DNA from 2 places in the Halobacillus sp. ABA4_118 genome. Region 1 is predicted to be linked to the other one. Evidence: a T-box and tRNA genes for the amino acid it is inferred to sense, from the RefSeq annotation. Region 1 holds a T-box; the other holds one or more tRNA genes.

Region 1 (3,415 bases):
TACCGTCAACCGCGCAGGTTCCATGGTTGGTTTCTTCTTTACCGACGAACCTGTCTATAACTTTGAAACGGCTAATCAATCAGACCTGGATATGTTCAAGAGATACTATCAGGGCATGATTCAGGAAGGTGTCTATCTTCCACCTTCCCAATTTGAAGGAATGTTCCTTTCCGTGAAGCACACGGAAGCAGACATTGAACAAACGATTGAGGCAGTCAACAAAGTATTTTCAACACTTAACTGAACGCCCCTTTTAGAAAACAGGCAGCCGTTATCATCGGCTGCCTGTTTTTTTGGGGGAGAATACCGGTGGATAGCGGGATGTTTTACGGCGATTCCTCCCATTCATGTATATAACGATATCTTCCGCATAAGGTGTTAGTAGAGAACAGGAATACCTTAGGGAGGGACTCTGGATTGCCGAATAAACAAAATGTATTTTCCTTTTATCTGGATGAATCGATATGGTTTCAGGAAGGACAGGGTGTAAGAGAGCTGATTGGTATTTCTTTAGAGCCAGATATTACGATTGAAGACCGCGGAGATGAAGTCTGCCTGAAGGGGACCGTTGATCTCGGCGGTGAATATATTCCAACGGGCCCTCAATCCGAAGCGGAGCCTGCGGGAGCTTCGGGAGCAAGGGTGATGGATACTGTCGAAGCGCAGGATGACGGTGTCTACGTCTTTTCCCACGCTTTTCCAGTAGAGATTCGGGTCCCATTGGAGCGTGTTTCCAATTTGGATGATGTGCTGATTGACATTGAGACGTTTGATTATGAACTGCCGGCTGACCGTCAGCTCCGCCTTCACGCACAAATCACGATTAACGGAGTCGAGGAAGCCCGGAATGAAGCGGCCAATGACGATGCGTTCGATGAGCCTGTCCAGGCGGGACCTGTCAACTTCAAGGAGGAAACGCCGGAAGCCGAGCGGGCGGTTCCCGAAAAAGAAGCCCCTGTATTCCGGATGAACGGACAGGAACAAGAGGAACAGGAACAGGACGATGACGGACGTTGGTTTTACAAGAAATCACAGAGCTTTCCTGAATTTTTTGGAACAGAGCAGGAAGCTGTCCATGACATCCAGGCTTCTCCCGACAGTACGTCAGACTGGGGAGAGGTCAGTGTGGAGGAGTCCTCAGAGTCCAGTGAATCGGAGGCGCCCCCTGGTGGGATGGATGGCATCAAACAAATTTTCAAGCACTTGTTCCCGAACCGTGAGGATACGTATACCCGGATGAAAATGTATATTGCCCAGGGGGAGGAGACTTTGACTTCCATCGCTGAGAAGTATGATGTTCCAGTCAGACAGCTGGAGCGTGTGAACAGCTGTGATGAGGATGTAGCCCCTGGACAGATTGTGTATATTCCTGATTAAATCCATTTGTATTTAAAAGCCAGCCACAGACCGATGACGAGTCCGAGAAGGAAAATATCGAAGGTCGTCGGCCAGAAAATGGTACGTAAAGCCTGGAAAATCACAATCGGAAGCAGAGAGGTTTCAATGACAATCAACCACGTCTTACACCATGGTGGCAGCCGGTAGCGGTACATTCGGCTCATCTGTACACCTCGTTTCTTAAATATAGAAGCCCGCAGGCCCTGTCTGCGGGCTTCTGCATATTTTTTGTCAGACAGTTGACTAAAGACGTATGTTCTATATACAATATGTAATATAGTCTTTATACGTGAAATGCTTAGATAGGGAGTAGTACGTAATCATTTCTTCCAGAGAGGAAAACGAATGGTGGAAGTTTTCCATGAACCCTGATTATGAAAGTCGCCCTTGATGCAGCTTCTTTGAACATGAGTAGGAGAAGCCGGTTCGAAGCCGTTATGATTGTGAGTGTGCAGGAGTCTCTCCTGTGAAATAAGGTGGTACCACGGAAATCAAACCCTTTCGTCCTTTTACTGGATGAAAGGGTTTTTTTATTTTCCCGGCTGGTAAACCCCTTGCAGAGTGTAATGACTGATAACAATTAAAGGAGGAAGATCAGAAATGAGTGAACAGGATCTTTCAATGCCAACCAAATATGATCCGGCCGCTGTCGAAATGGACCGGTACCAGTACTGGGTGGATGGGAAATTTTTTGAAGCCGAAGGTGATACGGACAAAGAACCGTATACCATCGTTATTCCCCCGCCGAACGTTACAGGAAAGCTTCACCTCGGCCACGCATGGGATACGACCCTGCAGGATATTTTATCCCGTGTGAAGCGGATGCAGGGCTATGATGTCCTGTGGCTGCCCGGGATGGACCATGCCGGAATCGCTACACAGGCGAAGGTGGATGCCAAACTTCGTGAACAGGGGGTTTCCCGTCACGACCTCGGCCGTGAGAAGTTCCTTGATAAAGCATGGGAATGGAAGCATGAATATGCGAAGTTCATCCGCGCGCAGTGGGAAAAGCTCGGCCTCGGCCTAGATTATTCCCGCGAACGGTTCACGCTTGATGAAGGTCTTTCCGACGCTGTTAAGGAAGTATTCGTTACTTTATATGAAAAAGGCTTGATTTACCGAGGGGAATACATCATCAACTGGGATCCGGCTACACAGACGGCTTTATCGGACATCGAAGTCGAGTATAAGGATGTCCAGGGAGCGTTTTATCATATGCGCTACCCGCTGAAGGATGAAGAAGGGTCCATCGAAATTGCTACGACCCGTCCGGAGACGATGCTTGGGGATACCGCCATTGCGGTTCACCCGGAAGATGAGCGCTACAAGCATCTGATTGGTAAAAAAGCGGTTCTTCCTATTGTGGGAAGAGAAATTGAAATTGTCGCTGATGACTACGTCGACATGGAATTTGGTTCAGGTGCTGTGAAGATTACGCCGGCTCACGATCCGAATGACTTTGAAATCGGGAACCGCCACGATCTTGAGCGTGTGCTCGTCATGAATGAAGACGGTACGATGAATGAAAATGCCGGGGCGTATAAAGGGATGGACCGTTTTGAATGCCGCAAGCAGATTGTCAAAGATCTTCAGGAGCAGGGCGTCCTGTTTGAAATAGAAGATCATATGCATTCCGTCGGTCACTCCGAAAGAAGCGGGGCTGTAGTCGAGCCTTATCTTTCCACACAGTGGTTTGTTGATATGAAGCCGCTGGCGGATGCCTCCGTCGACCTTCAAAACGGAGACGAAGCCGTTCAGTTTGTTCCGGACCGTTTTGAAAAACCATATCTGCATTGGATGGAGAACACCCGTGACTGGTGTATTTCCAGACAATTGTGGTGGGGCCATCGTATTCCGGCCTGGTACCATAAAGAGACCGGCGAAATTCACGTAGGCAAAGAAGCGCCGAAAGACCCTGAAAACTGGAAGCAGGATGATGATGTCCTGGATACGTGGTTCTCTTCCGCCCTCTGGCCGTTTTCAACGATGGGCTGGCCGGATGAAGGAAGCAGTGACT
Region 2 (3,415 bases), 2.5 Mb from region 1:
TTCCCGTATCCGTGGACAAACCGGAGACGGGCGGCGGCTACCGGTTTGTCGTTCTCATACCCGGTGAAATGAAGGGACGCTTCATCATGCTCATCGATTTCAAGTTCTTCAGGTACCTGCTGTTCTTGTACAAAGACGATTTTTCTCACTGTGTAGGCATCGTCCAGCTGCTGTTTGTTTCTGACCTGCCGGATATCCACGAGCTTCACCCTCTGCCAAGGCGGAATGTCTCATAGACACTCCATGCGCCGTTTTCAAGTTGGTAAAGAAGCTGGAAACGATCGACCTGATCCTGCAGATCGAATTTAAGCATAGTGAGGCTGCCGTATACATCGGAAAATTCCTCGTCTGAAAGCTTCTGAGCAATCGTGATGTGCGGAACGAAGGAGAAATCTTTTTCTTCCGGCAGTACACCAGTGTAAAGTTTATCATTCAAATCAAAAATTTCATCGGATGGTTCAATCTTCAGGTAGATGGTGTTGGTTACGGGAGAGAAGGAACTTACCTTGTACACCCCGTAGGAGAATGGCTCTGTGTTCTTGGCAATTTCCCTCAGCTGGGGGATGATTTCACTTTCAATCTGATCTTCCTCCGCTTCAAACGCCTCTTTCATCGTAATGTGAGGAGGAATCAGCGCGTAATGAGGGTCATATCGCTTGCGGTAAGAATTCGCTACATCTTGTACTTTTTTTGATGGAAACACTGCTATTCCGTATTTCATTGAACTAACCTCCTGATTGTCCCATTTTAAAACGTTTATTCACCACTAAATATGTTCAATAAAGCCCGTTCAAAATCCTTCTGCCAGGATCCCCAAGTATGACCGCCATCCAGCTCATGGTACGTATAGGAGACCGGCTTTTCCTGTAGAAGATCCCGCAGCTTTCGATTTGGTTCAAGAAAATCCATCCGCTCACCGGTTGTCGTCTCCACGTCCGTTTCCTCCAGACCGATGGTGTGATCGATGGTTAATGAAGAAAGCTGCCGCCCTGTGTCGACGACTTCCAGGACGTGATCATCGACATAAGGACTCTGCATGATGACATTTCCGAAGATATTCGGGAATTTAACAGCTGTCATTAAGGCAAGGGTTCCGGCAAGGGAATCCCCGGCCAGTGTCCGGCCTCTCCCCATATTATACCCGGGCAGCTGTTCATCAAGAAATGGGACGACCTCCCTGATGAGGAAGCTGACGTAGTCTCCCTGTCTCTGGCCGTCAGGATGGTATTTCTCCCTGCGGTCGTATTTATCCTTGTAATGTATACCAATGAAAATCGTCCGTTCCATACGTTCCTCCCTGTGGAGCTTATCGCTCAGAGTGGCAGCGCGCCCCATGGAGTAATAATCGTTTCCATCCTGCATGATACAGAAATGGTACTTGTATAGAGGAGAGAAGTTGTTCGGCGTATACACACGAAGGGTCATTTCTTCGTCTAAGTACTGACTGTTTATGGTGTACTCGGTCATGGATCCGTCTCTACCCATAAATAGACCACCTCCTTACAGCACGGAAGTATATGAAAATTTCCCGCTTAAAATTCGATGTAAACGTTGCACTTCTTATTTTATCATAGAATTGTTGAAAAAGTGGAACAGATCAATAACCCAAATGATGGAGGGAGGAGGAAGGTTTGTAAAAAAAGTTTGTCGAATCATGTTGACTTCAATTGTGATCCATAGTATATTAATCTTTGTCAGCAAAAAACGACAAATTTCTACATAAGATTCCGTAGCTCAGCTGGGAGAGCGCCACCTTGACAGGGTGGAGGTCGTTGGTTCGAGCCCAATCGGAATCATCATACAAAGTGCCGGAGTGGCGCAGTTTCTCATCCAGGGAGAGGCTGCGTCACTTCTTTTTTATTTTCCAGTCATCTTGTCCTCTTCTCCCACATATGCTGTTTCAAACGCCCTGAGCTGGACCGGGCGTGGTGAGAACAGGAGGAATGAACCATGCGGCCCGAAAAAATCATTTCCCCGTGTTATGGAGAAGTGACCGAAATCCTCGTTCAGAACGGGGAGTATGTCTATGAATGGGAACCCCTTTTTGTTATTAAGCGGGACGGGACAGAGTCAGAGGTAGCGGTGGGCATCAGCGGCAGCCTGAAAAAGCTTCATATTAAGAAAGGTGATAAAGTGTCACCTGCCACCCTTCTTGCCGAGATGGAAGACGATATGATCATATCCGGCAGCGATTAATACACAAAAGAGAACCGTCCGGAATATGGACGGTTCTCTTTATTTGGTACACAGGTTATGAAGCATCATCGCTCTTCAAGGAAATGGTTGTCCCACACGCATCGGCCAGTTTCTGTGCCTGATGGTTAAACCGCTCAAAATCAAGCTCGTCCATATTCTCTACATCAACAGCCTTAATAATGTAACGGCCGAATCTCCACACGTCGTCCTGGACTTTCTCCTTTTGTATGAATGCCAGTTTGTACAATACTTCCATAACGGAGTTCATGACGGACACATCATGGTGTCCGTAAATGCGGATTTGATAGAAGCATTTATACAAGTATTCACTAAAAGGTACCGGCTCTGCGATAAGACGGAGGTGGTCATTATCGTCCGGGTAATATCGGATCGGCTCATATACATCGGCGAGCTCAACGAGGAGGGAGCCGATCCGGTTGATGCAGTTCGTGGCCGTATGAGGATCATTGAGACTTGGGGAAATGGCGCGCACGGCGATTTCCACAAGCTTCTGCAGTGAAAATTCTATATCCTGAATGTCGACCCGCTCGTTGCCGATCACGACAAAATCTCTTGCTTCTTCTGGTGTGAGGTTCTCCTGCTCTGATTCTACCCAGTAATAGAACAGGGGCATTTCTTTCTGAATGTATTCCCCCATGGAAAAGGTGGTCTCCAATAAAAGGTCATTTTTCTCCGCCCATTGAATCAAGGAAGAGTAATTGACACTCTGGATATATCCGGATTCCCCTGTCGCAATGACTCTTTTCTCTGAATTCTTTCGTCTTTCAATTTCCTCGTGATCCCATTCGGTGTAACGGTCGTAATTTTTCTCGGAAAAGGTTCCGTTGATCAAATCAGACGTGCTCTGGCGAATGGTGCCGATTAAATTGTTCACTTTGATGAAACGGGAAGAGTGGTGAATGAAAATGATAAAGAAAGCCAGGCAGACGATGGATACGAAAACGGTTAAAAACGGACTGATGAATCCGGATCCGGAATCCTTCCCAAGCAGGAACAACTGCAGCAGGGAAAAGATGAAGCCGAAGGAGAAGACCCCCAACACGTGCTGGGTGATCCGGCTTTTCATAAAGTCCTGAAGTGTCCTGGGAGAGAATTGAGTGGTATAGGTTGTAAGGACAACCATAATGGTGGAGAAACTGATGGTTGTCATCGTTAAGATGGAGGTGACGAGCGATCCGTACAGTGTTTGAGCCACTGA

The links. The T-box of region 1 lies ahead of ACXAGL_RS01090 (valine--tRNA ligase). A T-box ahead of a tRNA ligase gene usually reads a tRNA of that ligase, here a tRNA-Val.
Region 2: it encodes a tRNA-Val, which carries the amino acid that the T-box ahead of ACXAGL_RS01090 (valine--tRNA ligase) is inferred to sense. The anticodon was not compared.

Annotation. Positions count from the first base shown of each region.
Region 1 covers NZ_JBSWWS010000001.1:195,563-198,977, reverse strand. The annotation lists gene hemL (glutamate-1-semialdehyde 2,1-aminomutase) at 1-244, shown strand, start outside; gene ACXAGL_RS01100 (LysM peptidoglycan-binding domain-containing protein) at 418-1,377, shown strand; gene ACXAGL_RS01095 (hypothetical protein) at 1,374-1,562, opposite strand; T-box leader at 1,689-1,910, shown strand; gene ACXAGL_RS01090 (valine--tRNA ligase) at 1,999-3,415, shown strand, end outside.
Region 2 covers NZ_JBSWWS010000001.1:2,676,196-2,679,610, forward strand. The annotation lists gene ACXAGL_RS13460 (GNAT family N-acetyltransferase) at 1-200, opposite strand, end outside; gene ACXAGL_RS13465 (YjcG family protein) at 206-721, opposite strand; gene ACXAGL_RS13470 (alpha/beta hydrolase) at 757-1,485, opposite strand; tRNA gene ACXAGL_RS13475 (tRNA-Val) at 1,724-1,796, shown strand; gene ACXAGL_RS13480 (biotin/lipoyl-containing protein) at 1,951-2,196, shown strand; gene ACXAGL_RS13485 (DUF2254 domain-containing protein) at 2,252-3,415, opposite strand, start outside.